3 regions of the Halobacillus sp. KGW1 genome follow, and region 2 is predicted to be linked to each of the others. Evidence: predicted binding sites of a transcription regulator. Region 2 holds the regulator's gene; each other region holds the start of a gene.

Region 1 (10,558 bases), on a different contig from region 2:
AGGTCAAAGACATTAGAGCTCCATCCGAGAGTCGATAATACTTTTTCTTTTCAATTACGGCCTTGAGCGCTTCGTGTATGTCATCAGAGCTGATTCCCTCAATGGTAAAGCGGATATCAAGCCAGTTCCCTTCGTTTTCAAGCTCGACGGAACTTTGGAGTTCGTGTGCTTCTTCGCTAATTAAAGAGCGTACGGAGGAAGATAAGTAGACATCACTCCACTCTTTAAGCTTCGGAAGATAATAGCGCAGAAAAACATCTAAAGGGTATTCATCTTCAATATAGACCATTTCTCCATCAAATTTAAATTCGGCAGACTCAATGATCTGCATGATATGCTCTTCCGTTTGACTGTCTCTCTGTATAATTGCCTGAGAGACGTTATTCTGTTGAAAAGGATCGATGGTAATGTCACCATAATGGAACTTTACATCAATGGTTAATGTCCATTGGGAGAAGTCCAAATAAACTTCTGCCCGCAATGGCTCCTGAATAATTCTTTCCTTAGCGGAAGAGTCCAGATTAACGTCAGCTATCCGCTCTAACTCTGGCAGGACGTAGGAAACAATTCCTTCCATATCGTGATAGCTTACTGTGTGACTTCCGCTCGAGTTGTATGGGAGCGTGGTATATAAGGTCCTCAAAATATCTTCTTTCTCCGGGTCAATTGGATAGAAGGAAGACTGACGGTACAGCATATGGTAATCTGCCAGGTAATCATATTCCTTCAACTTGTTCATATGCATATGAAAGTGACCGCGTTCTTCCGTTACGTAAAAGGACAAATCCGGAAAATCTTGTTCGAAGCGGAAAGCCCCCATCGGATCGCCACGGTCAATCATCGCAGCATTTTGTTCCTGTAGCAATGGAAGGAGATCCTTGGTCATGGCAGGTGGAATGCGTAAAACTTTCTTATCGTTCATACTCCAATGCTGCTCATAAAACTGCTCCTGTTCATATGCCCGCTGAAGAATATGGAAAATTCGCTTATCCAGCTCTGTAAACAGGTGTTCGGATGGGTCAAAGGTGAACTTTTTCGTAATCCTGTAAGGCTGCTGCTTCCGAATGTGGTCAAGAAGCTCCCGAATATTCTTGATGACGTAGGGATAGCCTTCGCCGATTTTAATCTCCATTCCAAGACTCTTCGCGCCAAGCATGGATTGAAGGTGCAGAAAATAGTTGACTTGCAGCGGCCGCTTGCTTTCTGTTTCCGACTGGTTTTCCTGACGCTGCCGGAAAGCCTCAAACAAACTTACAGCGAACATACGGTCTTGACTGGCCGGAGGGAATTGGACGTTCTTCCCTTTCTCAGCCAGACGCGGAGCGAGCTCCTCCAATGTTTTCTCACGTATGGCGATTAAAACGGCGGCGATATGTTTACACGTATAGTGCTCTGCATATGCCGGGCATTCGCACGTCGCCTCGACATCTTCATCGTCAAAAAAGAAAACGCGGACTTCATAATCATGGGTCCCCGCTACGACCGCCCGCCAGGAACGGATGGCGCTATTATGTGACAGTCCATACACTTTACCTGATTCGAAGTAGCGTTTACCCCGCTCATAGTAAGTGGGACCGGTAATCTTTTGTATATCTTTCGGTTGTAGTAAATAACTTTGCATATATGGCATCCTTACTGAACGTTATTTGCTTCTATTATAACAGGTTTGCAGAGGGGGAGAGAAGTGGAAGGAATCATGGCCTGTCACGTCAAGCATTGATTTTAGCGGGCGGTTATGCTAACTTTCAAAGTATAATCAAAAGTGTTGAAGCGCTCTGAAATCGAGGCGCGCTTTTTTTATGGAAAAGGAATGCTGTACGGATCATGTGTCCACGACACGGTCGTTGTAACGTATATCCTGCCTTAAATCAAAACATATAAAATTTATAACATGGAGGATATCACGATGAATCCTATTCAAGAAGAAATGAAAAAGCGTCGTACGTTTGCTATTATCTCCCACCCGGACGCCGGAAAAACGACGATGACGGAAAAAATGCTGCTGTTTGGTAATCTGATTCGTTCAGCAGGAACGGTAAAAGGAAAGAAATCTGGTAAATTCGCTACATCCGACTGGATGGAAATTGAGAAGCAGCGGGGAATCTCAGTAACATCGAGTGTTATGAACTTCCCATATAAAGGCTACCAGGTCAATATACTGGATACGCCTGGCCATGAAGACTTCAGTGAAGACACGTATCGCACGCTGACAGCTGTCGACAGTGTTGTCATGGTTATTGACGGGACGAAAGGAATCGAGGCACAGACGCTCAAGTTGTTTAAAGTCTGTAAAATGCGCGGCATCCCAATTTTTACGTTCATTAACAAGATGGACCGGGAAGGACGCGAGCCGTTCGATTTAATGCAGGAAATTGAAGAAACTTTAAATATTGAAACATACCCGATGACCTGGCCTGCCGGTATGGGGAAACGATTCCTCGGGGTTTTTGACAGAGAACAGGAACAGTTCGTTCATTTCACAGGAAATGAGGAAGAAGATTATATTCCTTATAACCAGCTCGATCAGTATCCGGAATTAACAGAAAATGCAACATTCCAGGAAGCTCAGGAAGAGATGGAACTTGTGGCAGAAGCCGGGGAAGCTTTTGATATGGAGAAGGTGCTGCGCGGTGATCAAACGCCGGTATTCTTCGGTAGTGCACTCGCCCCATTCGGAGTCGAAACATTCTTTAATTCATTTATTGAAATGGCACCCGAACCTGCACCACGTAAGTCAACGGAAGGTGTCGTTTCACCAGAAGACGAGGAGTTTTCAGGTTTTATTTTCAAAATCCAGGCTAACATGAATCCGCAGCACCGCGATCGGATCGCTTTTGTTCGAGTTTGTTCCGGTAAATTCGAACGCGGAATGAACGTCACGCTCTCGCGAACCGGAAAAACCTTTAAACTTGCCCAGTCACAACAGTTCGTAGCCTCTTCCCGTGGAACCGTAGAGGAAGGATATGCAGGAGATATTATCGGAATCTATGATCCAAACGTCTATCGGATCGGCGATACGATTGTTACAGGTAAATCCAAGTTTGAATATGATGAACTTCCTCAATTCCCGCCGGAGATCTTCAAGAAGGTTACAGCTAAAAACGTTATGAAATCGAAGCAGTTCCGCAAAGGTTTGGAACAGCTGGTTCAGGAAGGAGCAATTCAGCTGTTTAAACGCTACAGCTTCGAAGATTTTATCATCGGTGCTGTCGGAGAACTTCAATACGAAGTATTCGAATATCGGATGAAGAATGAGTATAATGTGGATATTGAGTTAATACCGCTTGGAGAGCGTATTCCACGCTGGCTTAAAGAGGATCAGGTGGACGTTTCGCTGTTCGATGAACGGAACATGCTTGCTGAAGATCGGGAAGGGAATCCGGTTGTTCTGTTCAAAAACGATTTTTCCCTGCGTTGGTTCATTGATAAGAATCCGGATATTGAGTTGATCGATTTGTTTGAAGTAAATGAATATAATCAAACCTTTGATGCGTAAGCCCTGAATTGATATAGAAATAAAGAAAGCACCTGTGGATACAGGTGCTTTCTTTATTTTTCCGAGTCGTAAAGGATATAGGTGAGCGTTGGTTGGATGGAAAAGGAGTATGTCGGAGAGAGGGGGTAAATATGGAAAAATAGGGAAAAACCAATTGCAAGTGCGAATGTTTGTTCGTTTAAGGTTAGAATGGTAAACTGTTGTGGTAAACTAGGAAGGAATAGTGAGGAACGGAGGTTTTCGTCGTGGAGGGACAATTCGAATTAGTATCTAAATACACCCCGCAGGGAGATCAGCCGCGAGCAATCAAAGCATTGGTCGAAGGGATTAACAATGGGGAAAAACATCAGACGTTACTCGGTGCAACGGGTACCGGTAAGACGTTCACCATGTCAAACGTCATTGAACAGGTCAACAAGCCGACACTGATCATAGCCCATAACAAAACGTTGGCAGGGCAGCTCTACAGTGAATTCAAGGAGTTCTTTCCAAATAACGCTGTGGAATATTTTGTCAGTTACTATGATTATTATCAGCCGGAAGCTTATGTCCCTTCGTCGGATACGTTTATCGAGAAGGACGCGAGCATCAATGATGAGATCGACAAGCTGCGCCACTCCGCTACGTCTGCTTTGTTTGAGCGGAACGATGTCATCATTGTTGCCAGTGTTTCTTGTATTTATGGTTTAGGTTCTCCCGACGAATATCGAAGTCAGGTGCTTTCCATTCGTACGGGAATGGAGAAGGATCGGGATCAGCTGCTCCGGAACCTTGTAGACATTCAATATGCGCGGAACGATATTGACTTTCAGCGTGGTACATTCCGCGTGCGCGGGGATTCGGTGGAAATTATTCCTGCTTCACGGGAAGAACATGCGATGAGGATTGAATTTTTCGGAGACGAAATTGACCGGATCAGAGAAGTGGATGTGTTGACCGGCGAAGTGATCGGCGATCGGGAGCATGTAGCGATTTTCCCGGCCTCCCACTTCGTCACCCGGGAAGAAAAGTTGAAAAAAGCCATTGAAAATATAGAACAGGAAATGAAAGACCGTGTAAAAGAGCTTCGGGACAACGACAAGCTTCTCGAAGCGCAGCGTCTGGAGCAGCGGACAAACTACGATTTGGAAATGATGAGGGAAATGGGTTTCTGTTCAGGAATCGAAAACTATTCCCGTCATTTGACGTTCCGGGAGCCGGGAGCGACGCCTTATACGCTTCTCGACTATTTCCCGGATGATTTCCTGATTATGATTGATGAATCCCATGTGACACTTCCACAGGTGAGAGGGATGTATAACGGGGACAGGGCTAGGAAACAAGTGCTCGTCGATCATGGATTCCGTCTCCCTTCCGCTATGGACAACAGGCCGCTTATGTTTCATGAATTCGAGGAACACATCAACCAGATTGCTTACGTTTCGGCGACGCCTGGTCCATACGAAATCGAACATACACCGAAGATGATCGAGCAGATTATCCGGCCGACCGGACTTCTTGATCCGGAAATTGAAGTGCGTCCGATTCATGGTCAGATCGATGATCTGGTGGGAGAGATCAACAAGCGGAAAGATCGAAATGAGAGGATACTGGTTACAACACTTACGAAGAAAATGTCTGAGGATTTAACGGACTACCTCAAAGAGTTGGGAATGAAGGTTGCTTACCTCCATTCAGAAATCAAGACGCTCGAACGGATTGAAATCATCCGGGATCTTCGTGTCGGTAAATACGATGTGTTGATCGGAATCAACTTGTTGAGAGAAGGTCTGGACATTCCGGAAGTATCTCTCGTTACTATTCTCGATGCAGATAAAGAAGGTTTCCTCCGTTCCGACCGTTCCCTGATTCAGACGATCGGACGTGCAGCACGAAATGAAAACGGAAGAGTTATCATGTATGCCGACAAAGTGACGGCTTCCATGCAGTTTGCTATAGATGAAACATACCGTCGTCGGGAGAAGCAGATTGCCTATAACGAAGAGCACGGTGTAACTCCGACAACGATCAAGAAAGAAGTGCGTGACGTTATTAAGGCTACTGCCGTCGCAGAAGAAGAGGAACAGTACGATACGGGTAAGAAGCCGTCGGAAATGACGAAGCGCGAACGTCAGGAGCTTATCGACAATATGGAAACGGAAATGAAGCAGGCAGCTCGGGAACTCGATTTCGAGCGTGCGGCTGAACTGCGTGATGTTTTGTTGGAACTAAAAGCGGAGGGATGATTTGAGTATGGCTAGTAAACATATAAGTATCAAGGGAGCCAGAGCCCACAATTTGAAGAATGTCGATATCGACATTCCAAAGAATAAGCTGGTGGTCATGACTGGTTTATCCGGTTCAGGGAAGTCTTCGTTGGCATTCGATACCATTTATGCCGAGGGACAGCGCCGATATGTGGAATCCTTGAGTGCTTATGCCCGTCAGTTCCTTGGGCAGATGGATAAACCGGACGTCGATGCAATTGAAGGGTTATCCCCGGCAATTTCCATCGACCAGAAAACGACAAGTCGGAACCCTCGTTCTACTGTAGGGACCGTGACCGAAATTTACGATTATTTACGTCTGCTCTTCGCCAGGATTGGACGTCCGACCTGTCCGAAACACGGAATAGAAATCAGTTCTCAAACCGTCCAGCAGATGGTGGATCGTGTGATGGAGTATCCTGAAAGAACGAAGCTTCAGATTCTCGCACCTGTCGTCTCCGGGCGAAAAGGGGAACACGTGAAGGTGTTTGAACAGCTCCAAAAAGAAGGATATATCCGTCTTCGTGTCGACGGAGAAATGCGCGAAATTTCCGAGGAAATAAAACTGGATAAGAACAAGAAACATTCAATAGAAGTCGTCATCGACCGAATTGTTGTTAAAGATGGTGTGGAAGGCCGCCTTTCTGATTCCATCGAAACGGCTCTTAATCTAGGAAATGGACATACGATTGTGGATGTAATCGGCGAGGAGGAGCTGATGTTCAGTGAACACCATGCATGCCCGATATGCGGATTTTCCATCAGCGAGCTGGAGCCGCGTATGTTTTCCTTTAACAGCCCGTTTGGAGCATGCAGCCGCTGCGACGGTTTAGGTACTCAGCTTGAAGTAGATATCGATCTTGTGATTCCAGACAGGAGCCGGTCCTTGAACGAACACGCAATCGCCGCCTGGGAACCTCAAAGCTCACAATACTATCCGCAGCTGCTTAAGAGTGTTTCAGATCACTACGGTATTGATATGGATCAGCCTTTCGAAGAATTACCGGAGGAGCATAAAGAACGGATCCTTTACGGTAGTGGAGAGGAGAAGGTTTATTTCCGCTATGAGAACGATTTTGGAAAAGTAAGGGAAAATGAAATCTTCTTTGAAGGCGTTATTCCAAACATTTCCCGGCGCTATAGAGAAACCAGTTCCGACTATATTCGTGAGCAGATGGAAAAGTACATGGCACAGAAACCGTGTCCGAAGTGTAAAGGAAACAGATTGAATGAAGAAGCTCTCGCCGTTCTCATCAACGGCAAACACATCGGGGTGACAACAGACTTCTCTGTTACGGAAGCGAAGAATTTCTTCGATTCATTAGAACTGACAGAGAAGGAGGAAACGATCGCGCGAATGATCCTGAAGGAGATTGTAGAGAGATTGAGCTTTCTTGCGAATGTCGGCCTTGATTATTTAACACTTTCCCGGTCTGCCGGTACCCTTTCCGGCGGTGAAGCGCAGCGGATCAGGCTTGCGACCCAGATCGGTTCTGCACTTACGGGAGTATTATATGTACTGGACGAGCCTTCCATCGGCCTCCACCAGCGTGATAACGACAGACTGATTGAAACGCTCAAGCGGATGCGTGATTTGGATAATACGCTGATCGTGGTAGAACATGATGAAGATACGATGTTGGCTGCCGACTATTTAATCGACATTGGACCTGGTGCAGGAGCACATGGCGGAAATATTGTTTCCCAGGGAACGCCGAAGCAGGTAATGAAGAGTCGGAAGTCTTTAACCGGGCAGTACTTGTCCGGTAAAAAATTCATTCCGCTTCCAGCAGAGCGCCGGAAACCGGATGGCCGCTTTTTGAAAATCAAAGGAGCGGAAGAGAACAACCTTAAGAAAGTGAACGCCGATGTGCCGCTTGGACTTCTGACCGCTGTCACCGGGGTATCAGGTTCAGGGAAGAGTACATTGATCAATGAAATCCTCTACAAAACACTTTCGATGCGGCTTCATAACGGAAAACAAAAACCAGGGAAGCATAAAACTGTAGAAGGAATCGATCAGCTCGACAAAGTGATTGATATCGATCAGTCGCCTATCGGCCGGACACCACGCTCCAACCCGGCTACGTACACAGGTGTATTCGATGATATCCGGGATGTTTTTGCACAGACGAACGAAGCGAAAATCCGCGGATACAAAAAAGGACGATTCAGCTTCAACGTCAAAGGTGGAAGGTGTGAAGCGTGTCGCGGGGATGGAATTATTAAAATCGAAATGCACTTTCTGCCGGATGTTTACGTTCCGTGCGAGGTATGTGACGGGAAACGCTATAACCGGGAAACGCTCGAAGTGAAATATAAAGGGAAGAGCATTGCAGATGTACTGGGGATGACGATTGAAGAAGCGCTGGATTTCTTTGCCAACATCCCGAAAATCAAACGGAAGCTGCAGACGGTGGCGGATGTCGGGCTTGATTACATTAAGCTTGGGCAGCCTGCGACGACCCTTTCCGGTGGGGAAGCCCAGCGTGTGAAACTTGCCAGCGAGCTTCATCGCCGTTCAAACGGAAAGTCCTTCTATATTCTGGACGAACCGACGACAGGATTACACGTGGACGACATATCCCGACTTCTTCAAGTGCTGCAGCGACTTGTGGAAAACGGAGATTCCGTTCTGATTATTGAACATAATCTGGATGTCATTAAAGCGGCAGATCACATCATTGATCTTGGACCGGAAGGCGGACAGAATGGCGGACAGATCATTGCTACCGGTACACCGGAAGAAGTGGCAGAACACAGGGAGTCCTATACGGGACGGTATTTAAAACCGGTTCTGGAAAGAGACCGCAAGCGAATGGAACAGCGTATGAGTGAGCGGGAAGAAGTCGCCTCCAAGTAGATGTTTTGACGCCTGCCGGAGAATTCAGTATCGTTAAACAAGAATCGTTTGACGGGAGGAATACTAGTGAAAGCAATACAGCAAGAAGCAGTTCAGAACAAAATAGATCAATTTGCCAACAAAGATGTCTACGTTCACTTGGAAACGACGAATGGGGCTTATGCCAGCCACTTTGATCAAAACGCCTATAATGTAGGGGCATTTATTCGCAATGCAAAAGTGAAATATAAGCATGGAAAAATTGTCAGCACAGGCGGAGGTTTCCGCGTCGGATTGAAACTGGATCTTGGATGGGTGTACGCAGAAGGAGTGTCGGACTTCGAAATTGATGAACATGACCGTCTCCTTTTGGCTGGACACGACCGGGAAGGTCGCCTTATGGTAGCTCTGGAAATCAGTGAGACTCCTTTTTCTCATGAGGTCGATCCGGATGAGTAAAGAGAAAGTGCTCGTCATCTTCCCTCATCCGGATGATGAATCCTTTGGGGCTTCGGGAACCATATCGAAGTTCAGGGAAGAAGGCGCAGAAGTCACTTATCTATGTGGTACATTAGGAGAGATGGGGCGTAATATGGGTAAGCCCGTATTTGCAAACAGAGAGACGCTCTCCTCGTTCCGTAAGGAGGAGCTCCAAAAAGCGGTTGAGGAGCTGGATATCGGCCTGGAATTTCTCGGTTACCGTGACAAGACGCTGGAGTTTGAACCATTGGATCAAATGGCTCTCTATCTGAAAGAGAGAATCGAGGCGTACGGAGCTTCCATCATTATCACACACTATCCTGGCTATGCCGTACACCCGGATCACGACGCTCTCGGTGCCGGCGTGGTGGAGGCTGTGCGTTTAATGGATGATTCGAAGCGGCCGGAGCTGTGGCTGCATGCCATTTCCAACGATCATCAGGAAGATTTGGGAGAACCGGAAATCGTATTGGATATCCGCCCTCATTGGGATAAGAAAATGGCAGCCATACGCGCTCACCTGTCTCAGGTGGATGGTATGATGAGTTTAATGGAACAGAACCCGGAACAATTAGAACGTATGAAAACAGAGCGTTTCTACCGCTGTAGTATTTAGGCAGATTACACCTTGAGAAGACACGATGTCTTTTCAAGGTGTTTTTTGAATCACTGGCTGTTGGCAAATCGTACGAAGAAGTAAGGAGTGAGGAAAATGACAGAAGAGCGAATGAAGATCCTCAAAATGATTGAAGAGGGGAAAATAACGGCTGATGAAGGAGCGAAGCTGCTTGAAGCTGTAGAAAGAAAGCCGGAGGAAGACAAAGAGAAACCCGCCTCCAAAAGGTATGGGTTACGAAACTTTTTCGATGATGCGGTTGAGAAAGTGAAAAAATCAGATTTTGACATGGTTTTCGGGGAATATCAATCTTTTTCCGAGGAGGCAGTGCTGGAGGCAGGGGAAATGAATGATATCGATGTATGGATTGCAAATGGTTCCCTTGTACTTCGATCGTGGGATCAGGATTATGTCAAAGCCGTATTTGATGGGAGGGTGTATGGGGCGGAGAGTGAACAGCAGGCGAAGGACAGGTTCCAAGAGGACGTGAACCTGACTTTGAAAGCAGGTTTGCTCCGACTTTCCAGCCCGGTCAAAAAAACAAAGGTGAAGGTGGAGCTTTATGTTCCTCCTGTCCACCTTTCCTTTATTAAAGCGAAGCTGTCCAACGGTGAGCTGGAAATAGAGGAGCTGAAAGCAGATCAGCTGCAGTTGAAAACATCAAATGGTCCTGTGAAATTAAAGGAGTTGATTGGTCGCAGCTGCAAGGTTGAAACAGGTAATGGAAGTATTACGGCAGCATCCGTTAATTTTGAGGAGTGGGAAGCAGATACCATCAATGGGACCGTCTCCCTTGTTGGTGATCTTGGCAAGAGTGATATTTCAACCGTAAGCGGACAAATTAAAGTGGATCATTTGAGCAATAAAGCTCATACGGG
Region 2 (10,558 bases):
GTAAATTATCGAATAAAGTAGAAAAATCCATCAGCGAAGTGAATGAAAATGTAGAAAGCATTACTAATGAAATAGAAAATATCACAAAGGGAACGGTGAAGATACAAAAAGATGTGGAGGCTGCTTTATCACAAATTAAGTCTGCAAGTGAGATTTATCATGAGCTTGTCGGAGACGGGGAAGAGTTGGAGGTAAGAGCCAATCACTTGCAAGAAATTATATAGATAGATATAAGGGAGCGGCCGTGAACAGAACGGAGCGCTCCTTTTGTATGATTTTTGGGCTTTAGTAAGGGACAGAAGCGGATATATGTGCCCTATGTTGCGGCAAAATGGAACCAAAGGACAAGAGTGAGCATAATCTTGTTACATAGAAGTAGTTACTATTGCTAAATATTTGTAAAGGAAATTAATAGATTAGTAAAGGAGATCATTATGGCAAGATTAGTCTATCCAAGCGGAAGCTGGAACGGCAGGTTGGTTGCTTTGGATGATGGACATGGGATGGAGACTCCTGGGAAGAGAACGCCGTATATACCTGAGCTGGGGCGTCAAATTAAAGAGAATGAGTTTAATAGAAAGGTCGTTGCTTATCTCTCAGATATTCTTTTATACCATGGCTTCCGTGTGCTGCTTGTTGCACCCACAGATGCGGATACCCCTCTTACGACAAGAACAGCAGAAGCGAACAGGTACAATGCAGATATTTACGTGTCCGTGCATTACAACGCATTTGACGGTTCTTTCGGTGGATCAGATCCCAGCGGAATTGAAGTATATGTGTATCCGGGTTCTTTGAATCGGGAGGCTGGCAGATTGGCAGCGCTTGTCGGCAAGTATTTACGGCGAGGGACGCAACAGAACTGGCGCGGTGTTAAAGAAGGCAATTTTCATGTGTTGCGAGAAACAGATATGCCTGCAATTCTAACCGAAAACGGCTATATGGATAACAGGCGCGAGGCTTTGTTAATGATTAATGAAGCTTTTCAACAAGAAGTAGCAAAGGAACACGCGCAGGGAATCTGTGAGTACTTCGGTGTGGCTTTTAAAGGCGTCGGTGAAACGATCGACAAAAATTACCTTTCTCTTGGGGATACGGGAGAAGCGGTACGTGTGCTGCAGCGCAATTTATTGAAATTGGGCTATTCCATGGGAGGCTACGGGGCCGATGGTTCCTTCGGTCCAGCTACAGAGACAGCTGTCAAAGCTTTTCAGAGGGATCAGGGTTTAAGAGTCGATGGATATTATGGGCCAAATACAAAAAGGGCAATGGAAGAAGCCCTCAAAAAAATGGAGGATGATGAAATGGAAGAGGTTGCAGTTGTCATCAATTCATTTGCTGATTTCCCTGCTGTGGAGACACTTGCTATTCGGGAAAATGCAATGATTGCGTTAAGGCGTACGGCAGAGAGGCGCCAAGTGGCTAAAAAGATAATCGTTGCCGGTGGGGGAACGGCTGGCTTAAAAGGGTCCAATTTTGTTGATCTATCCGGAGCGACGCGTCTGGAGACAGCCCGAAAGATCGAAAATTATTTAAAACGATGAACGGCCCAGGATTTCCCGGTATACTTTCGGCGTCATTCTTCATACAATAGAAGAACAAATGTTCGTAATGGGGTGATGCGTATGCACCAATTATTAAACCGTTCTATGATAGAGCATTTACCGTTAGAAATTATTTATCATGCCCGTGATCAATCTATTTCTCAACGATTAATTCGAGTTATAAGGATGGAGGAAGCCTGTTGCGTGGCTTATTGTTATACACGGAAACAAGTAAGAACGTTCAGATGGGATGGGATTCTTGCCGTGGCAGTTTTTCGTAAAAATAAAGGAACAGAGAAAAGAAGCGGGGCTTAAAACGGCCGCCGCTTCTTTCTGTTTTAATGCACCGTCCGGTATAAACCGACAACTCGTCCTAAAATGGAAACATCATTTAGTATAATCGGTTCCATTGTCGCATTTTCCGGCTGAAGCCTGATGTGGTTCTGTTCTTTAAAAAAGCGTTTAACCGTCGCTTCCTCTTCTTCTGTCATGGCAACGACAATGTCACCGTTCTGAGCTGTCTGCTGCTGTCTGACTACTACCATATCTCCGTCCAGGATTCCTGCTTCTATCATACTCTCTCCCTGTACGATGAGCACAAATGTGTTGTCGTCCGTTCCTGCAAGCGTATCCGGGAGTGGAACGTACTCTTCAATATTTTCGACAGCGGTGATGGGAGACCCTGCTGTGACCTTACCGATCACAGGGGCATAGGCGACCTCGCTTCTGGGAATACTGTGATCCTCTTCTAATTCAATAACTTCAATTGCCCGCGGTTTCGTAGGGTCCCGACGGATAAAACCTTTTTTCTCAAGCCTTGATAAGTGTCCGTGCACAGTCGAGCTGGAAGCAAGACCCACAGACTGTCCGATTTCCCTAACGGATGGTGGATACCCTTTTAACACTACCTGTTCTTTTATGAAATCTAGTATTTCTTGCTGCCGCTTGGAAAGTTTATTCATAGATTAGCACCTCGTACATAGGATTATAGTAACCACATTGTACCATGGAGGGCAAAAAAACACAAACAAGCGTTCGAAAAAAAGTCGTTGACAGGAACGTACATTCGTATATAATTAAAAATATCAAATGCGAACACAGGTTCTTAGGAACGTTCGTTCTTAATATGGAGGGGTTCACATGTTCAATAAACTATCCAAACTGGACGTCACGTACATCATTTTGTTTGTTGTCAGCTTCGCTTTTCTCTATTATTCTATGGTAACGAGCGGATAAGAGAGGGGTTTATTGTAGATGAAGGTTGTTTTGTACTGCCGCGTCAGCACGGAAAAAGAGGCGCAGATCTCATCGTTAAAACGCCAGAGGGCGGAATTGACTGCCATGGCAGAAAATCACGGGTTGGAAATTGTCGATTGCATTGAAGAACAGGCAAGCGGCTACGAAATAGAAAGAGAAGGTATTTTTTCTGTTTTGGAGTACCTTTCTTCAAGACAGGCGGATGCATTGCTGATTCAGGATGAGACGAGGCTCGGAAGAGGGAATACGAAGATAGCCCTTTTCCATCAGCTTAACAGGCTTGGGGTTAAGGTTTATTCCCTTACTCATGAAGGCGAACTTCAGATTTCCGAGTCGGATTCTATGGTGCTTCAGATCGTTGGGATTGTGGAGGAGTATCAGCGGAAAATCCACAATATGAAAATACGAAGAGGAATGAAGAAAGCTGTAGCAGAAGGATATGACCCTTCTGAAAATTTATCCAACAGACACATGGCTCCGGGCCGTGAACGACTCCATTTTCCAATTGAAGAGGTTGTGCGACTTCGCAATAATGATTTGACATTTAAAGATATCGCAGCGACGCTTCGAGGACTGGGATATGACGTTTCTAAAGCGACCGTACATAGAAGGTATAAAGAATACCTATCGCTTGAAAAGGAGACGGAAGAACTGTAATATAAATAGACGATAGACAAGGGTCTGAAGGCTGCTTGTCTTTTTCCGTTTTATGTACCATCGTCTGCTTATCGATCACTAATAAAAAGGAGCAGGATCATATGTTATCCCAAGAGAAAATCAAGCGAATTAATGAGTTGGCCAATAAATCCAAGCAGGTGGATTTGACAGATTCCGAAAAAGCAGAGCAGAAAACGCTCAGACAGGAATACTTGAAAAACGCCCGCAAATCGTTTAAGAACCAATTGAAAGGTGTAACGGTTGTAGATCCAGAAGGAAACGACGTGACACCGGCAAAATTGAAACAGATGCAGAAGAATGAGAAGAAAAATTAACTTCCTCCGCACGCTTAGCCATAAAGCGTGCGGCTTCTTTGTTTAATTTTGCTTATTCAGGGAAAATTAGAACGGTCACGGTTTTATTGAGTCCTGGCGCTTGTCTCAAATGTAATTTCATTATAGGATAATACATGGTACATATGCCTTAACAGAAAGGGGAATGTTTACATGGCTAACAGCCTTGAACAAACATCAATCAATACTATTCGTACTTTATCTATCGATGCAGTAGAAAAAGCTAATTCCGGCCACCCTGGAATGCCTATGGGAGCAGCTCCAATGGCTTACACACTTTGGACGAAGTTTATGGATCACAATCCTAAGAACTCTCAATGGTTCGACCGTGACCGCTTTGTCCTATCCGCTGGACACGGGTCCATGCTTCTTTACAGCATGCTTCACCTGTCTGGTTATGACGTATCCATCGAGGATTTGAAGTCCTTCCGTCAGTGGGATTCTAAAACTCCTGGTCACCCTGAATACGGCCACACTGACGGAGTCGAAGCTACAACTGGTCCTCTAGGTCAAGGGCTTGCAATGGCGACCGGTATGGCGATGGCAGAAGCACACCTTGCTGCTAAGTACAACCGCGGTGATTACAATGTTGTCGATCACTATACCTTCTCCATTTGCGGAGATGGCGACCTTATGGAGGGCGTTTCTCAGGAATCTGCTTCCCTTGCAGGTCACTTAGGTCTTGGGAAATTGATCGTGCTTTATGATTCCAACGACATCTCTCTTGATGGAGATCTGGATCGTTCCTTCAGCGAAAGCGTAGAGAAACGCTACGAAGCTTACGGTTGGGAAGTCATCCGTGTTGAAGATGGAACCGATACCGAAGAAATTGCAGCAGCAATTGAAAAAGCAAAAGCGAATAAAGAGCAGCCTACTATGATTGAAGTGAAAACCGTCATTGGATTCGGTTCACCGAACAAATCCGGTAAGTCCGCTTCTCACGGCGCGCCACTTGGTGCTGAGGAAACAACAGCTACGAAAGAATTCTACAAGTGGGAGCATGAGCCGTTCCACGTACCGGATGAAGTTTATCAAGACTTCAAAGAGAAAATTCAAGACAATGGTCAAGCGAAAGAGCAGGAATGGAACGAGCTGATGAAGCAGTATAAAGAAGCGTATCCAGAGCTTGCCGAAGAATTGGAAACGGCGATCGCTGGTCAGCTTCCGGAAGGCTGGGACAAAGAGCTTCCTTCTTATACAGTAGGAGAAGACAGCCCGGCTACACGTGCGGCATCCGGTGATGCGATCAATGCATTATCCAAAACAGTTCCTTCATTATTCGGTGGTAGTGCCGACCTTGCAGGATCAAATAAAACAGAAGTCAAAGAAGAAGAAGATTTCACACGTGAAAACTATGCCGGAAGAAACATCTGGTTCGGTGTACGTGAATTCGCTATGGCGGCTGCTATGAATGGAATTGCCCTCCACGGAGGTCTCAAGATCTATGGCGGTACGTTCTTTGTGTTCAGTGATTACCTGCGTCCGGCCGTTCGTTTATCTGCTTTGATGAACCTGCCGGTAAACTACGTCCTTACTCATGACTCTGTAGCAGTAGGAGAAGATGGACCTACTCACGAGCCTGTGGAGCAGCTTGCTTCTCTTCGTGCGATGCCTAATCTTGCAGTCCTTCGTCCTGCAGATGGAAACGAAACGAATGCTGCATGGAAGATTGCGATGGAGTCTGAAACGATGCCTACAGCACTCGTATTGACTCGTCAAGGCCTTCCTACACTTGAAGGAACGGAAGAGAAAGCATATGAAGGTATGAAGCGAGGAGCTTATATCCTTAGTGATTCTGACAAAGAAGAGCCTGATGCAATTCTTCTCGCTTCCGGATCGGAAGTTCAGCTGATCGTAGAAGCGCAGAAAGAATTGAAGACAAAAGGATTCGATGTCCGCGTAGTAAGCGTACCGTCCTTTACTCACTTCGAAGCTCAGTCTAAGGAATACAAAGAAGAAATTCTTCCTTCAAACGTTCGCAAACGTCTTGCTGTCGAAATGGGAGCATCCTTTGGTTGGGACCGTTATGTTGGTCTGGACGGCTCTATTATCGGTATCGACAAGTTCGGCGCTTCCGCACCTGGAGATACGGTAATCAAGAACTACGGTTTCACTGTAGAAAATGTTGTGAAACATGCGGAGAACCTTATGAAATAAATAACAGGGAGAGCTTCCGCCTTCGGAAGCTCTCTTCTTTCCTGTTTTACATAATGTAAATCAGCGTCATTTTGACAAAATAACCATGCCTGTCCTTTCATATTATGACAGCATATCCCTCCTGCGCCCTCTATAATAAGCACAAGGAGAGGATAGCGATGCAGTTTATCATTTTTTCCGTGAAAAGAGAGGTTATGGAAAAGTATTACCATAGAGCAGAAGTGCTCAGGCAGTTCTTCCTTGAATGTGTGGAGGAGTATGAGCCGGTTATTCATTACAAGCAGTTGTCTTACATAGTCGATTCTTTTCCATTTTGTGATTTTCCCCTTGCGGAAGGGTCTTTGGAGAAGAAAACGGCCGATTTGTGTCGTCCTTTTTTCGAATTACCTAGCGGCTATGATATAATAAGAAGTAAGAACTATTGTTGTCTCTATTACAGCGAGAGCCTTTGGCAGGCAGAGAGCTCTGTTTTCCACCCGTTAAGGAATACGGATCATTCTTTCTTTATTATCGAATTGTCCGGTCAATATTATGGATGGATTGCCCCGCTGCCTTCTGCCAGACTCTTCTCTTAAAACGGCTATTGTATTCTCATAGACGTTTTACTATACTGTTATGGGAGACAATTCGAAGGAGGAAGACGAAAACATGACACTGGGGATCGTATGGGTTATCATCATAGCCTTGTTGACTCTTGTCGGTGGTGTAGCCCTGGGCTTCTTCATCGCAAGAAGGTACATGATGAACTATTTAAAGAAAAACCCGCCAATTAACGAACAGATGTTACGTACACTGATGATGCAGATGGGCCAGAAGCCTTCACAGAAGAAGATCAATCAGATGATGCGTTCCATGAACAACCAAATGAAATAATGAATCGAGCCTTCTACCGGACGTCTGGGAGAAGGCTCTATCTATGTAAACTTCCATAGATGTTCACACACTTTCGTCGTTTTTCCGATTTTTATTTGATACAATGGTAGGCGACGCAGAAACAAGGGGGGGTGGGCCAATGACAGAAGTCAATGTATTTCTCGCTTTTGGTGCAGGATTTTTATCGTTTATCTCTCCGTGTGTGTTTCCTTTGTATCCAGCTTTTCTTTCCTACATAACCGGGATGAGCGTTCATGAATTAAAGGAAGATAACGGGATGTTGAAAAGGCGCAGCCAGTTGCACACGGTACTGTTTTTGCTTGGGTTTACCACCATTTTTCTGATTCTTGGATTTTCAGGGAGTTTTATTGGTCAGTTTCTCATTCAAAATGAATCCGTGATCCGTCGCTTAGGAGCAATTCTTATCATTTTCTTTGGTTTCGTCATTATCGGCGTCTTTAATTTTCGTTTTTTAATGAAGGATCGCAAAATAGCGTTCAAGAACCGTCCTTCCGGGTATGCGGGAAGCTTTTTAATTGGTTTAGCCTTTTCGCTGGGATGGACGCCCTGTACGGGGCCGATTCTTGCCGGTGTTTTGTCGCTCGCAGCTGACTCTCCGGACTTGTTTTTAGTCATGATGGTTGCCTATTCCCTCGGTTTCTCCATCCCATTTCTCCTGCTGTCTTTCTTTGTCGGCAAACTGGGTTGGATTAAACGACACAGTGCGGGAATCGTAAAGTCAGGCGGATATGTAATGATAGCGGTAGGGATTGCGCTCTATTTTAACTGGATGACGAAGCTTACTTCCTACCTTGCCGGCTTCTTCGGATTCCAAGGTTTCTGATCATGGATTTTCTGCTGTTTTTGTATTATCATGAAAGTACTTGAATAAAAGACAAAGGAGCATTCGTATGACTCGAACGAACGACATCATTCTAAGAACCACAACAACATTGATCGCCTTCATACTGCTCGGCTTTTCCGTGTATCTATTCTTTGCGGGCCACAATAAGCCTGGGGGAGGATTCATCGGTGGTCTGATGACTTCTGCTGCTATCGTCCTTATGTATATGGCTTATGGCATACGTGCCATGGAAAAGATACTACCGGTCAATTTCCGTTACGTCATTCCTGTTGGATTGATTATCGCCCTTGCTACAGGGGCAGGTTCTTTTCTTTTCAATGTACCTTTTCTCAGCCATACAGACGCTTATTTTCATCTGCCGATCTTAGGGGAAACACACTTGGCTACGGCTATCCTCTTTGACTTAGGTGTTTACTTGGCCGTTGTAGGGGTGACGATGACAATCATTTTAACCATCGCCAACGACAGGGAAGAAGCGGAAGAAGCATTGGATTAATTCGTTTACCAGCGCAGTCGGGGACGAAATAAAGAAAGTGTGAATCGGTATGTTCTGGTTAATTGCAAGTACGGTTGCGGCTGCTGGTATGGCTGTTGCCATGATATTTGTCCGACTCCGGGCTTCCAAGCAGCCGGCCAGCATTAAAAAAATTATTCTGCCGCCCTTTTTTATGAGCACCGGGGCGCTTATGTTTGTATTTCCTGTATTTCGGGTGGAGTGGGCACAGGTAGCAGAAGCGCTTTTGATCGGGATGTTGTTCTCTGTTTTCCTGATCCGCTCCTCCAAGTTCGAAATAAGGGGAGATCAGATTTTTTTAGTACCCTCGAAAGCCTTTGCATTCATTCTTTTCGGGCTTCTAATTGTCCGAATCATTTTCAAACTGGTTGTCGGACAGCATATCCCTCTCGGGGAAACAAGCGGTATGTTCTTCCTTCTCGCTTTTGGAATGATCTTCACGTGGAGGCTCGCCATGCTCAGGCAGTATCTGCAGTTGGAGAAAAAACTGGATAGAGGAAAGGACCTGGCATAAAATGCCGGGTCCTTTTTTTATGGTTCCAATAAGGTTTGATAAGGGCGGATGTCGATTTCTTTTTCCTTCAGTTTCTTGACGAGAAATTTATGGTCCCTTTTTGGAGTTGCCAGTATATACCCTTCAATCAAAATGTCCTGAGTTATTTTCTTTTTTTTCTTCTGAATAGCAATTTCCCCAATTCTTCCTGCTATCTTCTGGCGTGCAACGTCACGAAACAATTCTGGAACGGGGGAGACAAGCTCCTCCAGCAGTAACTTATGTTCATCACTCCACATGTGTCTTGTCTCGTCAACATAGTACTCCTCCCAGTCAATAGCTGACTTTCCGTCTTCTTTCGGCATTCTTTTCAGAAATTTGCGGAACATGAAAAAACCGCCGATACTCATAAGTCCGACCATGACTACGATCCACCCGATAATAAATAAAGCGAATCCACCTGACATTTGATCACCTGTTTCAATTTATTGGTAGGTATCGATGACTATATTATAAAAGTTCAGACATCTAATTACAATAGCGCTCCCGAAGGGTCTTTGGTTATAAAATTTGTCGAATTCAGAAAAATTTGCGTTTATTCATTTTACTTATAAATCGTTTTCATTTACAATAAAGATTGCAGATTTGTGAATCTATTACAAATATAGGTCACAAATATACAAATTTGGGGAATGGAGAAGCCGGTCGAACGGTGACACCATTTGAATATTGATGAGGGGGTAACAAGGAACATGGCTAGCAATGCTTTTAATGCTCGCAAACAATTTGACCTTAATGGCAAAACGTACAACTATTATGACTTGAAAGCCTTAGAAGAAGCGGGACACGGTAAGATTTCCCGTCTACCTTTCTCGATCCGTATCCTACTTGAATCTCTGCTTCGTCAACACGACGGACGCGTAATCGCTGATGCACACGTAGAGAGTCTTGCGCATTGGGGAACTGAAAAATCAAAAGGGGAAGACGTACCATTCAAACCTTCCCGTGTAATTCTGCAGGACTTCACCGGAGTACCGGCAGTCGTTGACCTCGCCTCTTTGAGAAAAGCGATGGTGGACATGGGTGGCAGCCCGGATAAAATCAACCCGGAAGTACCTGTTGATCTTGTAATTGATCACTCTGTACAAGTCGATAAGTATGGTACTGCTGATTCCTTGAATGTAAACATGGAACTTGAATTTGAACGTAATGAAGAACGCTACGAATTCCTTCACTGGGCACAGAAGGCATTTGATAATTACCGTGCTGTTCCACCTGCAACAGGAATTGTACACCAGGTTAACCTTGAATACATCGCAAACGTTGTCCACGCTCTTGAGAACGAGGACGGTACTTATGATACTTACCCGGATACACTTGTCGGAACCGACTCACATACGACGATGATCAATGGTCTTGGAGTACTAGGATGGGGTGTCGGAGGAATCGAAGCAGAAGCCGGGATGCTCGGACAACCTTCTTATTTCCCTGCTCCGGAAGTAATTGGTGTGAAACTGAACGGCAGCTTCCCACAAGGAACAACGGCTACTGACCTTGCACTGAAAGTCACTCAGAAGCTTCGTGAACAGAACGTCGTTGGTAAATTTGTTGAATTCTTCGGACCTGGTCTTCAGGAAATGCCGCTGGCTGATCGTGCGACGATCTCCAACATGGCTCCTGAATATGGTGCGACATGTGGATTCTTCCCTGTAGATGGAGAAGCGTTGGAATACCTTCGCTTGACCGGCCGCAGCGAAGAGCAGATCCAAATCGTTGAAGAATACTGCAAGAAGAACAATCTTTGGTACGATCCATCCCTTGAAGATCCGGAATTCACTTCATTGG
Region 3 (10,558 bases), on a different contig from region 2:
CGGAGTCTTTCCTGATCAAGGATGGACGGCGCTTGGAAGAAGAGAATTTGCACATGAATTCCTTTATGGGCACAGGAAAACGTACGGGAGGAGTGCGGTTCTCCTTCATCTGGAGAGAAATACTCGCCCACTTTAGGAATGTCAAATTCCTGACCGGCTTCCTGATCATCGTCTCGACGGTTATCGTAAGCATCGTCTATACAATGACTGCCGATCCCCTCGTCGATCAGTACTTTCAAATATACGATGAGAATGATCGACTGGTGAGCGGTGCGCCCCATACACCGGAGTACGTTTTTCTTGGGACGGACGTCCTTGGATTCAGCGTATTTGATCAATTGCTTGTCGGGGCGAAATACACGATCCTTTTTGCATTGGCTATCGCTTTCCTGCGCATCTTTATCGGCTTTATTCTGGCAGTCCCGTATACGTTCTTTCTGCCGTCGAAATGGCAGCAGGGTATCGAGAAGCTGGTGGACGGCATGCACTTCCTGCCGATGACGGTCATCGCCTACCTGCTTCTCCGGCCGGTGTTATGGATGCCGGAGGGAGGGTTTGTGACGACGGAAACCGAGCGGATCCTGTACCAGGCTCTGATCCTTACTCTGCTGGCTGCTCCGCTTGTCGTAACGCTGTTCGGAAAGGAAATGAAAGGGATCATGAAAGAAGAGTTTGTTGTCAGTACCAAAGTACTTGGAGGCAGTTCCGTCCATCTTCTATGGAAGCATCTGCTTCCACATATGAGTGCAAGGATAGGGGTTGTTTTCGGGCAGCAATTCATTCAAACGCTGCTGATTTTCATTCACCTCGGCGTATTTGATATTTACTTCGGCGGCACAAAAGTTACGTACGAACCATATCAGAACGATCCACCGCTGAGTACGACCTACGAATGGTCAGGGTTAATCGGTTCTGCGAAGAATTCTCTCATGACCGGCCGGTGGTGGCTGATCATTCCCGCTCTTCTTTGTTTTGTCGTTATTATCGCCTCTATGCAGCTTATCATCCAGGGAATCAAAGATGTCCAGCAGCGGAGGGTAGGGGTGCCGGTGGAAGGACTGCACCTGCTCCGTGCCCGACGATCTAAGAAAGAGAAAAGACAACCCCGATATAAAGATCCTGCTACGGAGGACTTCACTTTTATGAAGCGGGCGTCCGGCGAGGGCTGGAGGCGAGATGAATCATAGGAGACTTAAACAAGCGTTTGATTAATGGAGTGTTCGACGCTTCCTTGACAATAATCCTGCTGTTGTATGTTAAAATGGGACAAAATAGCTGGTGTACACAATGAGGAGGAGCGTTTAAAGCATGAGAGAATTCGATCAGTTCAAAAACAACAAAGACTCGGAAGATAAGAAAAAGAATCAGTTTACCATCATTAAGGACGACTCCACGGACGGCCACGGCGGTTACGGTGTCGGTTCCATAAGCCTGGAGAACATGACGCCTGTCATCGTCGATCCGAATGAAGAAGAGGCCTACGTCGATATGGGAGCTCTTCATGCGAGAAGTAAAGTCGAGAAGCGGATCAAGTTCATTACGGACAGAGAAGTCGTGAAGAACGGTCTGCTGTATTGGATTGCCTGGGTCACGGTGGAGTTTAAAGAAGGCAAACCTTGTTATTATGGAGTGGCAGCGAGCGAAATCGTCGTCGACCGTTCCATCAAGCGCGGCTACAAACTGATGCCTGAGCACGTGAATCATATGGATAAGTCATTGAAAGGGAAGTATGTCGTTGATCACATGGATGAAAAGTCCAAGAAAATTCTCGGTGACTACTTACGGGATTTCAAGCCGGAATTGTGGGAAAATACGACGTCTTCTTTAAAGGAATCGCTAGGAGTAGAATGAAATGTTCCGCTCCCGCATCTGCGGGGGTGGATTTTTTATGTGTCATTCCCTAGAAAACCCAGTATACCTTTTGCTTTTTTGTGTTAAAATGAGAACAAACGTTCGTTTTGGAGGAGAGAGCGAAATGGATAATCGAAATCGTGACCGTGGGACGATCAAGTGGACGTCCTTAATGCTGCCGGAGCATGTAGAAATGATTAAAAACCTGTGGAAAGAGGATGAACGGGTGGAGAAAGGAATCATCGATGAGCAGAAGGCGGCGGAAGTCGATTTTCTGCTGCAGCGGGCATGGAAAGATGATCTTACTGTAAAAGCCAGAGTGCATAACGGTTTTGATTACGAGGATGTCATACTGAAGCTGAAGCAGTTGAACAAAACGGAGCGGCGGGTGAACGCAATAAACTGGAAAACGAAAGAGCCCTACAGCTTCCGTTTAGATGATCTTGCGGATCTGGCTATTTTATAGCAGATAAAGAAAACCCGGACGTCCGTTTATCGGATCGCCCGGGTTTATTTTTGGGAGAATATTGAAATTAGAAGAACCAGTCGACCACATCTTTGAACCAAGGGTCATTCTTGAATTCCTCCTCTACATCCTTGCTGTCATCTCCGCCGCAGACTTCATCAGGAATTGCGGCTTTCTCCATATACACAAGCCGCTCCTTAGGACAGTTCGGTCCGGAGAGGGCCCCGGTGTCAGGGTCGATATAGACGCCTTTCAAGCCCGGCGGTGGAATGAAAGAAGCTTCAGGAAGCGGCTCGTGGACAGCCTCCATCGTATCTGCCCAGATGTTCTTGGCATAGCGATGGTCGTTAAAGTCTTCGAGTACTTTGCCGCCTTCATCATACCCGATCCACACGGCGGACAAATACTGAGGACTGAAGCCGATCATCCAGCTGTCGGTATCCGTTGTTCCTGATTTGCCGCCATACATACGTGTCAGTTTGCCGTTGATTGGTGAACCGGTGACGTCTGCGTAGTTGGCGTTAAGCCCCGAGTCAAACATGCCTGTCATCATATGCGTCACGGCGAATGCCGTTTTCTTATCAATGGCTTTATCCTTATCGTAAACCGGTTCATATTCATACAAGACGCTCCCGTGCTGATCGGTGATTTTGCTCACCGTATGCCCGGAGATCGATTCTGTTCCCTGCACGAGCTTGCCGTAGGCGGTTACCATATCCAAAAGGGATACAGAGGAGTAGCCGAGGGCAAGGGAAGGGTTCGGTTTGAATTGCTTATCGATACCGAAATCCTGCAACGTCCGGACAAGCTTCTCCGGTCCGATGTCCATATGGGTAGAGACGGCATAGATGTTATCGGATATGGCGAGAGCCTGAGCCATCGTAATCGGTTTATCGGCAAACTTTCCGTTGAAGTTCGTTGGAGCATACGGTTCACTTTTTCCGGACACTTCAAACTCTGTCGGTTTGCTTTCTATCATGGTGACTGGAGAGTAGCCTTCCTGCAGCGCTGCGTAATAGAGGAATGGTTTGATCGTGGATCCAACCGGTCGTTCCGCCTGGGTGGCACGATTATAAGGGCTCTCTTCGTAATCTTTCCCGCCGATCATGGCTGTGATGGCTCCGGTCTGATCATCCATGACCGCAGCAGCGACCTGTATCTCTTCCTCCGCGGGTATATTTTTCTTCACCTTTTCTTCGAGGATATTCTGGTGGTCTTCCTTCAACGTCGTATGGATATGGAAGCCTCCGCTTTCAATTTCTTCCCTGCTTACGTCAAGGATGCCGGCTGCTTCTGTCACGACCTGGTCCTGAAAATAAGGAGCAATTTCCTTCTCCTCGGATTTGTCGGGATCTGCATACGTAATGCTTGCGGTTACGGCCGCCTCTTTCTCAGATGGCGTGATGTAGCCGTTATTCTCCATTTCCGTCAATATAAGCTCCTGACGTTCTTCCGCATTTTCTTCATTATCTAATGGAGAATAATAGCTCGGTCCCTTAGGTATTCCGGCAAGCATACTGGCTTCTTTCAAAGAGAGCTCTTCCGCATTTTTATCGAAGTAATACCTGCTTGCTGCTTCTACTCCATAGGCACCGTGTCCGTAGTAAATCGTATTTAGGTAGCCTTCCAGAATTTCATCTTTATTGTAGAAGATTTCGAGACGTAGGGCATACATTGCTTCATGGAGCTTCCTCGTCCATGTCTTGTCATGGGAAAGGTAAAGGTTCCTCGCGTATTGCTGTGTGATCGTACTGGCTCCTTCCGCCATCCTCATCTGCTTCAAATCTGTGAGAGCCGCGCCTGCGATTCGCTTGAAATCGAAGCCGAAATGGTTATAAAAGCGTCTGTCCTCAATGGCAAGGGTGGCATCTTTCAAGGACTCCGGCATGTCATCGATGTCGATCCAGTAGCGTTCTTCGGCTCCTTGATCCTCGCCGATAATTTCTCCGTCCGATCCATAGAAGACCGTATTTTGTTCAGTCGTCAAGGAAGGAGGCCCTTGGATGACGGCTGCAATCAATACACCGATTGTGAGGACAACTCCGGCAATCAAACCGAACAAAGCCAGCTTGAACCCTCGCTTCCCCCATTTATACGTACGTTTAAATAATGAGCGCATCTTTTTATACTCCCAACTGTTAAGAATGCATAAAGACTGCTATTATTATGTGAGAATACGTAGTAAAATAAACTTCTTGTGAAAGTTTATATACAATGGAACTACTTATAGATGAAAAAGGAGAATGAAACATGGGTACATGGTTTACCGAGAAACAAACCGAGAATTTCGGTATTACAGCGAAAGTCAATCGTTCGCTTCATAAGGAAAAGACAGATTTTCAAGAGTTGGAAATGCTGGAAACGGAAGAATGGGGGAACATGCTCGTTCTTGATGACATGGTCATGACGACAGAGAAAGATGAATTCGTCTATCACGAAATGGTTGCCCATGTACCGTTGTTTACTCATCCAAATCCGAAGAACGTCCTTGTTGTCGGCGGCGGAGACGGCGGTGTGATTCGTGAGGTCTTAAAGCATGAAGGGGTGGAGAAGGCGACGCTTGTTGAAATTGACGGCAAAGTCATCGAATACTCCAAGAAATATCTTCCATCCATTGCCGGAGCGCTGGATGATCCGCGTGTGGAAGTCAAAGTGGATGACGGCTTCATGCATATTGCGACAAGTGAGCAGGAGTATGATGTGATCATGGTCGACTCCACCGAGCCGGTGGGCCCTGCCGTGAACTTGTTCTCTAAAGGGTTCTATGAAGGGATTGCCAAAGCGTTGAAAGAAGATGGAATCTTTGTTGCGCAGACGGATAATCCATGGTTCAAAGCAGATTTAATCCGTCAGGTGTACGGCGATGTGAAAGAGACGTTCCCGATCACGAAAGTGTACACGGCGAATATTCCGACGTATCCGAGCGGTCTTTGGACATTCACGATGGGAAGTAAAGTGTACGATCCACTTCAAGTGAAAGAGGAGCGGTTCACGTCTATTGATACGAAGTACTATACAGAAGAGATTCATAAAGCGAGTTTCGCTCTTCCGAAATTCGTAAAAGATTTGACGGAGGAGTGACAGGCCATGATTTTTGATGAGTCGTATTCCGGCAAAGTGTTCATTATGAGCAGAGCGACAGAAGAAGAGGCGGATGCTGTCATCTACGGCATGCCGATGGATTGGACGGTGAGCTTCCGTCCCGGATCCCGTTTCGGTCCCAACCGGATTCGTGAAGCTTCGATCGGGTTGGAAGAGTACAGTCCTTATCTAGACAAGCATTTGGAAGAAGTACGTTACCATGATAAAGGGGATATGCTGCTTCCATTCGGGAACCCGGCCCGGAGTCTTGATATTATCGAAGGTTTTATGGATGACTTATTGGAGAAAGGGAAGTATCCACTTGGACTTGGTGGAGAACACTTGGTTACATGGCCTGTGATTAAGGCAATGTATAAGAAGTACCCCGATCTTGCCGTCATTCACATCGATGCCCATGCGGATCTGCGGGAAGAGTACGAAGGAGAGACGCTTTCCCACTCCACACCGATCAGGAAGACGTGCGGGCTTATCGGTCCTGAGAACGTGTACTCGTTCGGAATCCGTTCCGGCATGAGGGAAGAATTTCAGTATGCCGAAGAGTCCGGGATGCATATGTCGAAATTCGAAGTGCTTGAGCCGTTGAAGGAAGTGCTTCCAACCTTGGCAGGACGTCCGGTCTATGTAACGATCGACATCGACGTGCTTGACCCCGCTTTTGCACCGGGCACAGGTACGGCGGAAGCCGGCGGTATTTCCTCGAAAGAGCTGCTTGCCAGCATCCATGCGATGGCAGCGAGTGACATGAATATCGTCGGTTCGGATCTCGTTGAAGTAGCTCCTGTCTATGACCCGACAGAGATGACACCGATCGTCGCGAGTAAATTCGTCCGTGAAATGCTTTTAGGGTTCGTGAAATAAATGATAGAATAGAACAAGCCACTGTGAGCGGATCATAGTGGTTTTTCTATTTGATTTTTATACAAAGGAGCGGCTTTGTTTTGAATAAAAAAAGAAGAATTATCATGATCATCTATGCGGTCGTGATGGTCGGGCTTTTACTCGTCACGTTTGTCGGCCAATGGAATCCGTCCAACTACAGCTATACCTGGAATGAAGGGACGTTGACAATAGAGCAAGGTCTTACGAAGGATAAGGTAGCGGGACTGGACGTGGAAGAGCAGATCGATGATGTGCTGAAGTTCACACTGGCTGTTTCGGAAGAGCAGTCCCAATGGAATGTGGATTTGCTTGCTGTCGGTATTCTGCTTCCTTTTCTGCTGCTTGTTTTCGTTCCTGATCAGCGCCCATTCCAAAAATATCTCTCCAAAGGATGGTATCGCACCCTCGTTTTGGCTATCCTTATCTTATATGGGGCTTATACGATACCAGGACATATCGTGCAGATCGGCGAGATAAAGGAAATGGTGCGGCTGCTTGCGGGCTGAGGGGCGGCTTGCGTTTTTTTATATGAATTCTTATAATAAATAAGTTATATCTTGTACGTAAATCAGAGGAACGAAGGTGGAGGGGAATATGCCAAGTAACGCTAGGGACGTCCAGGTGCAGCTCGTCACGGAAATAAGGGATGGAGATCGTGTGGAGAAGATGGAAATCCAAGAGTCCGGACAATTTCTCACGCGCGGCGATACTCAAGTGCTCACCTTTATCGAGCATCAGGAGGAAGGCGATCCGGTCCGCACGATGGTGACGGTCAAGCCGGGTCATGTCAGCATTAAGCGGAGCGGAGGCGTGGAGATGCGCCAGGTATTCATAGAATCCGCGGAAACAGAAAACCTGTATCATCACACCTATGGTGATTTCCATATGAAGACATATACAAAGGAATTGGATTTTCGTTCCCCGGCGGAAACCGTTCCAGGACGACTGTTTTTGAATTATACGATGACGTTAAATCACGAAGTGACTCAAGCCCACCGCTTGACGTTGACGTTTGAGGAGGAGAGCGAAACATGAATATCGTTGAACAAATGGAACTGAAATTGAAAGAAGAAATCAGCCGCGCCGTCGTGGCTGCCGGGTTGGCTGCAGAGGAAGAGCTCCCGGAAGTTGTTCTGGAGCAGCCAAAGGACAAAGCCCACGGAGACTATGCGACGAACATGGCGATGCAGCTGGCACGGATCGCCAAAAAGAACCCCCGCGCCATCGCTGCAGAGCTGGTTGAAGCATTTGATCATTCGAAATCTTCTATCGAAAAGATTGAAATTGCCGGCCCCGGGTTCATCAATTTCTATATGAACAATCAGTATCTGACGGAGCTTGTCCCGACCATTCTTGAGGCAGGCGATGCCTATGGCCGTACAGACAGCGGCAATGGCCATAAGATACAAGTCGAGTTCGTATCTGCCAACCCGACGGGTACGCTTCACCTCGGCCACGCTCGCGGAGCAGCTGTCGGCGATTCGCTCTGTAACGTCCTGGATGCAGCAGGATATGACGTTTCCCGTGAATATTATATCAACGATGCAGGAAATCAGATGGCTAATCTGGCGTATTCCGTTGAAGCGCGTTATATGCAGGCCCTTGGTAAAGAGTGGGCAATGCCGGAAGATGGTTATCACGGTCAGGATATTATCGGTCTTGGTAATAAGCTTGTAGAAGAAGACGGAGAGAAATGGGTGGACGTCGAGGATGCAGAACGTCTTCAATATTTCCGAGAGTACGGATTGAAGTTCCTTCTGAACAATATCAAGACAGACCTGGAAGAATTCCGCGTTCCGTTCGACGAGTGGTTCTCGGAAACATCCTTGTACCAGGGAGATCAGATCACAGATGCTCTTCAGGTGTTGAAAGACCAGGGGTATGTCTACGAGAAAGAAGATGCTACATGGTTTGAGACGACACGCTTTGATGACGACAAAGACCGCGTACTCATTAAAAATGACGGCTCCTACACGTATCTGACACCGGATATCGCTTATCATAAAAATAAACTGGACCGAGGCTTTGATACGCTGATCAACATTTGGGGAGCGGATCACCACGGCTATATTCCACGTATGAAAGCGGCTATTCAAGCGCTTGGTTACGATAAAGACACACTGGAAGTGGAAATCATTCAAATGGTCAACCTGTTCCAGGACGGAGAGAAAGTGAAAATGAGTAAGCGGACTGGAAAAGCTGTCACGCTTCGTGAGCTGATGGAAGAAGTGGGAATCGACGCTATGCGCTATTTCTTCTCCATGCGTTCCAGCGATTCTCACTTGGACTTCGATATGGACCTTGCACGTTCAGAATCCAACGAGAACCCTGTCTATTATGTGCAGTATGCGCATGCCCGCATTTGTACGATGTTGAAACAAGCAGAAGAGAAAGGGATGAAGGCAGACTCCTTCGATGGAAGTCATCTGGCTTCCGAGAAAGAAGAGGACCTGCTGAAACGACTTGGTGAATTCCCACAGGTGGTTGCTGACGCCGCTGACAAACGGATACCTCACCGTATTACCCAGTACACGTTTGATCTCGCTTCCAATCTCCACAGCTTCTACAACGCTGTCAAAGTTCTGGATGAAGACAATAAAGAAGCGACTGCTGCACGTATTGCCTTGATGCAGGCAGTACGTACGACCCTGCGTAATGCTCTGAACTTGATCGGTGTGTCTGCACCGGAGCAGATGTAAACCCATCAAATGAATGAAAAAACCGGACGATCCCTCTCATTCTGTAAACAGAATGAGGCGGGAGCGTCCGGTTTTTTTGACATCTTTTTATATCCTTACTGATAGGATGTAAGAGAATGCATGAGCTCGCAGGCGGACGTGAAAGCTAAAGGCAGAAACGTCTCTTGTGGAGAAAGGCTGTGGAAATGTGAAAGAAATCATCTTCGCTTTAGTGACAGGGCTGGTGGTCGGTATCGTCTTCGCTCTTTGCAAGCTGCCGATTCCGGCACCTCCGGCATTTGCCGGGGTATCTGGAATCATCGGCATTTATTTGGGGTTTAAAATAGTCGGATGGGTTGGTCCTTTCTTTTCTTCCTTAATGAAATAATTCTACAGAAGAGGTCGCAGGAGAACTGCGATCTTTTCATTTATTCTGGTCTTCCAAGAACGATGCTTTAACCAGTGGTCGTCAAAAGGAATCGAATCTTCCATATCCTTAAAAAAGGAATCGCGGACCGTTTGGATAAACACTGGATCGTACAAGATCGTGTTCACCTCTTTATTCAGGAACAAGCTTCTTCGGTCAAAATTAGCCGTCCCGATGTCGACGATCTTTTTGTCAATGATCATCATTTTGGGATGATAGAATCCGGCGTCGTAGAAATGAACATGTGCGCCCAGTCGGTACAGCCTTTCCAGATAGGGTATGCCTCCTTCTTTGACGAAGGGGTGATCCGCTTTCAGCGGTACCATGACGTGGAGAGTGATGCCAAGCTTTAAGCTCTTCTCCAGCTCGGCCATCAACCGCTCGGTAGGAATGAAATAAGGGGAACCGATCAGAATTTCTTCTTCGGCAGAACGGAAGAGTTCCATGAATGCGTCTTCCAGTTCCACCCCGTCTGTAGGAAAGAGAGTGATCCCACGTTCTTTCTTCCTGCCGGGTGCATTAGGAAGTGGAACCTTGTTTCCTTTCGATATCTGCCAATCGTCTTCAAATATATCGTGGAGTCCTTGGACGATTTCACCGGTTAACCGAAGATGGTAATCCCGCCAGTTTCCGAATTTTGGATTCTCACCAATATAATTCCTGCCAATGTTAAAACCGCCGACATAGCCGATTTTTCCATCAATAACGGTGATTTTTCTGTGGTTCCTTCGGTTCATTTTGTAGAATAAGAAAGGAAAACCGGGAGTTTCGGCGAATTGAAAAATGACTCCATTATTTGTAAGTTCCTTCTGGATGTGTTTATTCATTTTGAAACCGGCGAGGCGGTCGACAAGCAGACGGACGGGAACACCTTGTTCCGCTTTCTCCTTGAGGACAGTAAGAAAGTTATCACTGATGTAGTCGGTTTCTATGGAAAAGAACTGGACATCCACTTGTTTATCAGCATCTCGAATCGATTGAAAAAGGTCCTCGTAGAGGGAAGATCCGTTCGTGTATAATCGGGCATCTCCTGTTCCTTCAAAGAACGGCAGTCTACGGGCGTGTTTAAGGTGAGAGGCACGTCCGAATTTGAAATCGAGAATCAGTAATAAGGCGAAGATGGAAAGGCATAAAATGATATAGAAGACGACCACG

Evidence for each region. The regulator LexA, encoded in region 2, represses DNA repair genes until DNA is damaged. The targets are predictions, from matches to a motif close to CGAACATATGTTCG.
Region 1: uvrB (excinuclease ABC subunit UvrB) is a predicted target of LexA. The motif match lies at 3,660-3,673, and genes of this name have one in related genera.
Region 3: AXG56_RS12680 (YolD-like family protein) is a predicted target of LexA. The motif match lies at 1,943-1,956, and genes of this name have one in related genera.

The regions. Positions count from the first base shown of each region.
Region 1 is NZ_LSOC01000003.1:149,875-160,432, reverse strand. Features, by position in the region: gene AXG56_RS09840 (DEAD/DEAH box helicase) at 1-1,621, opposite strand, end outside; gene AXG56_RS09835 (peptide chain release factor 3) at 1,907-3,496, shown strand; gene uvrB (excinuclease ABC subunit UvrB) at 3,742-5,721, shown strand; gene uvrA (excinuclease ABC subunit UvrA) at 5,729-8,605, shown strand; gene AXG56_RS09820 (YojF family protein) at 8,672-9,043, shown strand; gene bshB2 (bacillithiol biosynthesis deacetylase BshB2) at 9,036-9,680, shown strand; gene AXG56_RS09810 (DUF4097 family beta strand repeat-containing protein) at 9,777-10,558, shown strand, end outside.
Region 2 is NZ_LSOC01000002.1:821,302-831,859, forward strand. Features, by position in the region: gene AXG56_RS19840 (methyl-accepting chemotaxis protein) at 1-224, shown strand, start outside; gene AXG56_RS04860 (N-acetylmuramoyl-L-alanine amidase) at 435-1,544, shown strand; gene AXG56_RS19275 (hypothetical protein) at 1,626-1,859, shown strand; gene lexA (transcriptional repressor LexA) at 1,883-2,506, opposite strand; gene AXG56_RS04870 (recombinase family protein) at 2,799-3,458, shown strand; gene AXG56_RS04875 (DUF896 domain-containing protein) at 3,560-3,793, shown strand; gene tkt (transketolase) at 3,965-5,968, shown strand; gene sirA (sporulation inhibitor of replication protein SirA) at 6,127-6,543, shown strand; gene AXG56_RS04890 (YneF family protein) at 6,617-6,841, shown strand; gene AXG56_RS04895 (cytochrome c biogenesis CcdA family protein) at 6,981-7,685, shown strand; gene AXG56_RS04900 (Na(+)/H(+) antiporter subunit B) at 7,753-8,202, shown strand; gene AXG56_RS04905 (CcdC family protein) at 8,252-8,734, shown strand; gene AXG56_RS04910 (DUF2621 domain-containing protein) at 8,752-9,180, opposite strand; gene acnA (aconitate hydratase AcnA) at 9,466-10,558, shown strand, end outside.
Region 3 is NZ_LSOC01000003.1:722,187-732,744, reverse strand. Features, by position in the region: gene AXG56_RS12690 (ABC transporter permease subunit) at 1-1,187, shown strand, start outside; gene AXG56_RS12685 (YwhD family protein) at 1,309-1,851, shown strand; gene AXG56_RS12680 (YolD-like family protein) at 1,976-2,317, shown strand; gene AXG56_RS12675 (transglycosylase domain-containing protein) at 2,385-4,436, opposite strand; gene speE (spermidine synthase) at 4,568-5,398, shown strand; gene speB (agmatinase) at 5,405-6,277, shown strand; gene AXG56_RS12660 (hypothetical protein) at 6,358-6,804, shown strand; gene AXG56_RS12655 (DUF1934 domain-containing protein) at 6,893-7,333, shown strand; gene argS (arginine--tRNA ligase) at 7,330-8,997, shown strand; gene AXG56_RS12645 (XapX domain-containing protein) at 9,185-9,364, shown strand; gene AXG56_RS12640 (phosphatidylserine/phosphatidylglycerophosphate/cardiolipin synthase family protein) at 9,367-10,558, opposite strand, start outside.